One region of the Buttiauxella gaviniae genome, then DNA from elsewhere that is predicted to be linked to it. Evidence: predicted binding sites of a transcription regulator. Region 1 holds the regulator's gene; each other region holds the start of a gene.
What was found. The regulator PhoB, encoded in region 1, activates phosphate uptake and scavenging genes when phosphate is short. The targets are predictions, from matches to a motif close to CTGTCATAAAACTGNCNNAT.
Positions count from the first base shown of each region.

Region 2: a site for PhoB is predicted at 820-839, ahead of pstS (phosphate ABC transporter substrate-binding protein PstS). Genes of this name have one in related genera too.
Region 3: a site for PhoB is predicted at 1,046-1,065, ahead of phnC (phosphonate ABC transporter ATP-binding protein). Genes of this name have one in related genera too.

Region 1 covers NZ_JBFMVT010000002.1:2,877,192-2,879,461, reverse strand. Annotated here, with positions in the region: gene phoR (phosphate regulon sensor histidine kinase PhoR) at 1-493, opposite strand, end outside; gene phoB (phosphate response regulator transcription factor PhoB) at 516-1,205, opposite strand; gene sbcD (exonuclease subunit SbcD) at 1,393-2,270, shown strand, end outside.
Region 2 covers NZ_JBFMVT010000002.1:1,872,369-1,874,638, reverse strand. Annotated here, with positions in the region: gene AB1E22_RS09380 (MFS transporter) at 1-324, opposite strand, end outside; gene pstS (phosphate ABC transporter substrate-binding protein PstS) at 928-1,968, shown strand; gene pstC (phosphate ABC transporter permease PstC) at 2,127-2,270, shown strand, end outside.
Region 3 covers NZ_JBFMVT010000002.1:2,297,951-2,300,220, forward strand. Annotated here, with positions in the region: gene phnD (phosphonate ABC transporter substrate-binding protein) at 1-191, opposite strand, end outside; gene phnC (phosphonate ABC transporter ATP-binding protein) at 222-1,004, opposite strand; gene AB1E22_RS11260 (phospholipase effector Tle1 domain-containing protein) at 1,196-2,270, shown strand, end outside.

The DNA.
Region 1 (2,270 bases):
GCGGGCGGGCAAAATCTTTTTGGGACAGATAACGGGTGAATTCCGGGTAACGCAATAAGTTAAGAATGTTTTGCCCGTTATCGTCCGGCCAACGCAAACCCAGGAGTTGCTGAGCGAGCCCGTTACACCAGAAGATTGTCCCTTCTTCAGTGGTCAGCACCACCGCATCGGGCAGCGATTCCGCACCGCTACGAAAGCGTTTGATAAGACTTCCCAGCTCTTTACGGCGTTTTTTATTACGCAACTGCATCTGATGCAGGCCGTAGAGCAGTGGATCCCAACTCCCCCGCCCCGGCGGCGGCGTCATACTGCGATCCACCCACAACCACCACGACAAACGCAGCAAATTCCAGAAATGCCAGACCAGCAGCCCGGTGACAGACAGTAATAAAAACCAGGGTAAATGGCCAAAGATGAGGCCTAAAATGGCGGCGGGAATGCAACAGAGCACCAGCTCCAGCACCAGCCTTTTCCATGACAACCGTTCCAGCACGCGTCACTCTCCTGAGAAAGAATTAAAAACGGGTTGAGAACCGATAGCCCGTACCGCGTACTGTTTGTACCATTCTGTCATGTTCACTGTGTTCGAGCGCTTTGCGTAACCGCCGAATATGGACGTCCACCGTTCGGTCTTCGACATAAACATTGGTGCCCCAGACGTGATTAAGCAACTGTTCACGGCTGTACACCCGCTCCGGATGCGTCATAAAGAAGTGTAATAACTTAAATTCCGTTGGCCCCATATCTAATGGGTTTTCACCCGCCATCACACGGTGTGATGAGGGATCAAGACTTAACCCGTGCATCTCAATGACTTCTTCAACCGCCATCGGCGAAATACGGCGCATCACAGCTTTGATGCGGGCCACCAGCTCCTTCGGAGAAAACGGTTTGGTAATATAGTCATCCGCACCGACTTCAAGGCCGCGCACGCGATCTTCTTCTTCGCCACGCGCCGTCAGCATCATCACCGGTATTTCACGCGTCAGGGCTTCACGCTTGAGGTGTTTGATAAACTGAATCCCGGAGCCGCCGGGCAACATCCAGTCCAGCAAGATCAGATCGGGGAAAGGTTCGATAAGGAGATTCACTGCACTGTCATAATCTTCCGCTTCTACGGGCTGAAAACCGTTTTGCTCAAGCACAAAGCTCACCATTTCACGGATTGGAGCTTCATCTTCTACGACTAATATACGCTTCGCCATGATTCGCCTTGCTCAAGGAATAATTATTGTTGTTTCAATGCCGCGCCATTATGCGTCAGATTTATGACAGATTTATGAAAAACATGACCGCTCAATGACTCATCACCTTGAATTATGACAACCATAAGTGCCCTTCGTGATGCCAGGCCTTATAATCCCCGCAGGTTTTTTCTGGCATGGGATAGATATGCGCATCATTCACACATCGGACTGGCATCTTGGTCAAAATTTTTATACCAAAAGCCGCGGGCCGGAGCACCAGGCTTTTCTTGAATGGCTACTGAACGCGGCCGTCGAACATCATGTGGATGCCATAATTGTTGCTGGCGATATCTTTGATACCGGATCGCCGCCAAGCTATGCCCGTGAACTGTACAACCGCTTTGTGGTGCTGCTTCAGGCGACCGGCTGCTCTCTGGTGGTTCTGGCAGGGAACCATGATTCCGTTGCCACGCTGAATGAATCCCGCGAACTGATGGCGTGCCTGAATACCTACGTTATCGCCAGCGCGCGCCATGATGCCAGCCAGCAGGCGATCATCCTTAATACGAAAGCCGGCCAGCCTGGCGCGATACTCTGCCCCATCCCTTTTTTGCGACCACGCGATATTCAGAGCAGCCAGGCGGGTTTGTCCGGCCATGAAAAACAGCGTTCATTAATGGAAGCCATTAGCGAACATTATCAGCAGTGTTACAGCGCAGCCTGCGAATTACGCGCTGATACGAAGCTGCCGATTATCGCCACCGGGCATTTAACCACCGTCGGCGTGACCAAAAGTGATGCGGTTCGCGACATTTATATCGGCACGCTTGATGCTTTCCCGGCGCAGCATTTCCCGCAGGCGGATTACATCGCGTTGGGCCATATTCATCGGGCGCAACTCATTGGCGGTACCGAACATATCCGTTACAGCGGCTCGCCGATTCCTTTAAGTTTTGATGAAACCGGCAAGGCCAAAAGCGTATATCTGGTTGAGTTTGCCGAAGGTAAACTTCATGACGTTATGCCGCTCACGGTTCCTGTCAGCCAGCCTTTAGCGGTTATCAAAGGTTCGCTCAGTGAAAT
Region 2 (2,270 bases), 1.0 Mb from region 1:
ACCGAGGCCGCGGAACATTGCCAGGCCTTTCCAGCCGGTCGCAAACGAGGCCCCGATACAGAACGCGCCCCACAGCAGGCCAAAAATGGTGTAACCCACTTTAGTGCCCAATGTATCAAGCAGATAACCGGCAATCGGCTGCGCGATGGTATAGCAGGCGGAGAATGTCGCAATAATGTAAGAATATTGCTGGGTAGTGATGTGAAGGTCACTTTGCAGCGTTGGCGCTGCCGCAGAAATGGTGTTTCTGGTTAAATAACAAAGAATGGTGCCAAGCGTCACCAGAGAAAGCATAAACCAGCGCTTGTGGCCTGTTTTGCGCATAACTAAGTCCCGTATTTCAAGCAATAAGTGGCCTGACCGCTGCAAGGCAGCAGGCAAATAAATAATTCAGAGGAGATAAAAATCAGCGGCGCTTCAGAAGACGTCGTGGATTCTGGGTTGGCCCATCCTGGACTTGTTTTTGTTATGAAGATCACAATACGCAGTGATGATGAACCGGCGTTTCATTTTTATTTGTGATTAATCTCAATTTTTATTGAGTAATCTACCCCCTATGGATTACCTATGTGACGTCCGTCACATTTTTGGTGGTAATGGTATGGGTGATTTTTATAATTTGTATGAATGAGTGGTATGGCGAATAAGAGGTATTACTGAAAAGCGGTATTGAAACGGGGGACGTGCGAGAAGTGATGAAGAATTGTGTCTTAAAGAGAAAAAGATTTAATAGTTTTCTCTACGTTTTTATTGAGATGAAATAAATATAACCATTTGATATTTAATAATTTAATCTCTTGTTTTTCTACGCACTCTCCACTGTCATAAAACTGTAATAATTCGTACATTTAACTGTCACCAAACTGTCCTATTTTCTATCCTGCATCCACTAAACAACGATTTACGTTCACCTCTGCAGGAGACATTATGAAAGTTATGCGTACCACTGTCGCAACTGTTGTCGCCGCGACCTTATCCCTGAGTGCTTTCGGCGCAAACGCCGCTGCAAGCCTGACCGGTGCCGGTGCAACCTTCCCTGCGCCAGTGTATGCCAAATGGGCAGATACCTATCAGAAATCAACGGGTAACAAAGTGAATTACCAGGGTATCGGCTCCTCCGGTGGCGTTAAACAAATCATTGCTAACACCGTGGATTTCGGCGCGTCTGATGCTCCGCTGTCTGATGAAAAGCTGCAACAAGAAGGGCTGTTCCAGTTCCCGACTGTTATCGGCGGTGTCGTTCTGGCCGTTAACCTGCCGGGCGTAAAATCCGGTGAGCTGGTGCTCGACGGTAAAACCCTGGGTGATATCTACCTGGGCAAAATCAAAAAATGGGATGACGAAGCGATCGCTAAACTCAACCCAGGCATGAAACTGCCACAACAGAACATCGCCGTTGTGCGTCGCGCTGACGGTTCCGGTACTTCATTCGTCTTCACAAGCTACCTGGCAAAAGTGAACGAAGAGTGGAAATCTAAAATCGGTGCAGGTTCCACCGTAAACTGGCCGACCGGCCTGGGTGGTAAAGGTAACGACGGTATCGCAGCCTTCGTTCAGCGTCTGCCGGGTTCAATCGGTTATGTCGAATACGCTTACGCAAAACAGAACAACCTGGCTTACACCAAGCTGGTTTCTGCTGACGGCAAGCCAGTAAGCCCGACGGAAGAGAGTTTCAGCAACGCGGCTAAAGGCGCTGACTGGAGCAAAACTTTCGCTCAGGATCTGACTAACCAGAAAGGTGATGATGTGTGGCCAATCACCTCCACCACCTTCATCCTGATTCACAAAGATCAGAAGAAACCTGAGCAAGGCGTTGAAGTGCTGAAGTTCTTCGACTGGGCGTATAAAGATGGCGCTAAACAGGCTAATGACCTGGATTATGCTTCCCTGCCAGATGCGGTTGTTGAGCAAGTTCGTGCAGCATGGAAAACCAACGTGAAAGACAGCTCCGGTAAGGCGCTGTACTAAGTCTATTTTGACGAAAATGGTGGATGTCGCTTACGCTAATCCACCCTACAACTGCTTCAAATTGGTGGATGGCGTTGTCGTTTATCCCCCTACAATAGCCTTCTGTAGGTCGGGTAAGCGCAGCGCTACCCGACATTTCTAAACTAAAAGAGTAAGTTATGGCAGTGAGTAAGCCGGTGTTCAAAGCCCCTGGCAAACAAGGTGATGTCATTTTCAGCGCGCTGGTAAAACTGGCTGCGCTGATTGTGCTATTTCTGCTGGGCGGAATCATCATCTCCCTGATCATCTCCTCGTGGCCGAGT
Region 3 (2,270 bases), 580 kb from region 1:
TTCACGCCCAGTTTCTTCTCCATATCCTTCAGGAACGGTTCCCACTGCGGTTTCAGGTTTTGCTGCGATTCGGTGGAGATAATGCCGAAATTCAGGGACTTTTCTTGTTCATCCGCATGGGCTGGGCTGAACAGGGCGCTAACGCTTAACAGGCTGGTAAAGGCGAGGGCTTTTACGGCTTTGTAGCTCATGACTGTTCCTTGGAGTAGATGACAAAGTGGTTACGCAGCCGCCGCGTCAACGCGGTTCATGCTGCGGTAGAGATTCCCCAGCCGTTCGTTGTCGAACGCCGAGCTGCTTCCGTCGTAAAACACATGACCCTGGCGGAGTGCGACAATGCGTTCGCAATAGCGCAGGGCGTAATCCACTTGATGCAGCGTCACCACCACGGTGATGCCGTCCAGACGGTTAATGTCGTGCAGCGTTTCCATCACGATGCGGGCGGATTCCGGGTCGAGGGAGGCAATCGGTTCATCGGCCAGAATTACTTTGGCTTGCTGCATCAGCGCACGGGCAATCGCCACGCGCTGCTGCTGCCCACCGGACAGGGTGGAGACGCGCTGATAAGCAAACTGCGTCATGCCGACGCGGGTCAGCGCCTGCAGCGCACGCTGCTTTTGTTCGCGGGTAAACCAGTTAAAACAGGTGCGCCAGAACGGCGTGGAACCCAACGCGCCAATCAGTACGTTTTCAAGCACCGTCAGGCGATTCACCAGGTTGAACTGCTGGAAGATGTAGCCGGTGTGGGCGCGGCTTTTGCGAATGTCACTTGCCAGGCGGCCCGCTTTTTGAACGGTGCGGCCAAGCAGTTCCACATGGCAGTCTGCTGATTTATCTGAGGTAATCAGGCCGCTCAGATGGCGTAAGAGGGTGGATTTGCCTGAGCCAGACGGCCCCAGCAGAGCGACCATCTCACCTTCCTTTACCTCCAGGCTGACAGCGTTTAACGCCTGGTGCTGGTTGAAGGTTTTGCTCAGTTTGTTGACGCGAATAATCGTTTGCATCACACGGGCTCCTTAAAAAGTTGCCTCATGGTGCCGATGAAATGTGACATTTTTGTTAAGAATAAGTTTCGATATGATGAAGAGTGAAGCGATGCCTGGAAGTCATCAGGCTAATCAGCTATTTGTCGTATTGTGACGCGCTTCGTTTTTGTCTTTGCTTACAGCTATCCTCTGGTCTTGGGAAAGCCGCAATGAGCAAGAACATTATTTTTTGTGCCGATGGCACATGGAGCGCTCCCGGTGTAGTACAAAATGCAGATGATGAAGCTGTAGCTAGCAATGTTTATCAGTTATTTATTGATTTGAAAGGGAATGTCGACCAGCAAAGTTTGCTGTTAGCCAATGAGCAAGAAAAGGTCTTCACCGACAGCAGCGGTAAAGTGGTGCAGGTTGCCAAGTACATTCACGGGATGGGCGATCCGCACAATGGCCTGGTGAAGCGGCTGGCGGGGGCATTTGGCGCAGAGTTGATCGTGCCGATCATTCGCGGATACACCTTTATTAGCCGTCACTGGCAGGCGGGAGATCGCATCTATCTGGTGGGGTTTAGCCACGGGGCTTATACCGCGCGGGTGCTGGCGGAGATGATCATTGATCGGGGCTTATTAAGCCGTGAAAAGCTGCATTTAAACCTGCGCAATAAAGATGAAGCATGGCGGTTTGGCGCGTCCGTGTGGGCGCAATATCTCGCTCATGCGCCGGACATGAGCCCGAGCCTGCTGGGAAGTGTGGTACGCGAGCTGCCGGGTTTTTTTTGCGACAGCGTCGATCCCACCTGTATTACGCGCCCGGCTTCCATCGAAGCGGTGGCGGTCTGGGAAACGGTAGGTCAGATGGGGATCCCCAGATATTTCAATGATAAGCGATATAACATTTTCCGCTTCAACAATACCGAACTGCATTCACGGGTGAAATACGGGCTGCAGGCCATCGCGATTGATGAGCAGCGCGTCGATCTGGCTCCGGTGCTGTGGGATAACCGGGATCGCATTCTGCAGGTGATGTTTCCGGGGATCCACCATGACGTGGGCGGCGGGTATAACGGCGTGGACGACGATCGCAGTTTGTCGAATGGGGCGTATTTGTGGATGCATGATGCGCTCGACGATCTGGGGATTAATCTTGCGCCGAGCGGCGTAGTGGCGGATCCGCTCGGGCCGCTGCATTGCGACTGGTATCCGCCAACGCGTTATTTGCGCATTATGCCCAGGCTGCTTCCGCCCCCGGTTAATTCATCCATGATGGTTCATCACTCGGTCATCGAGC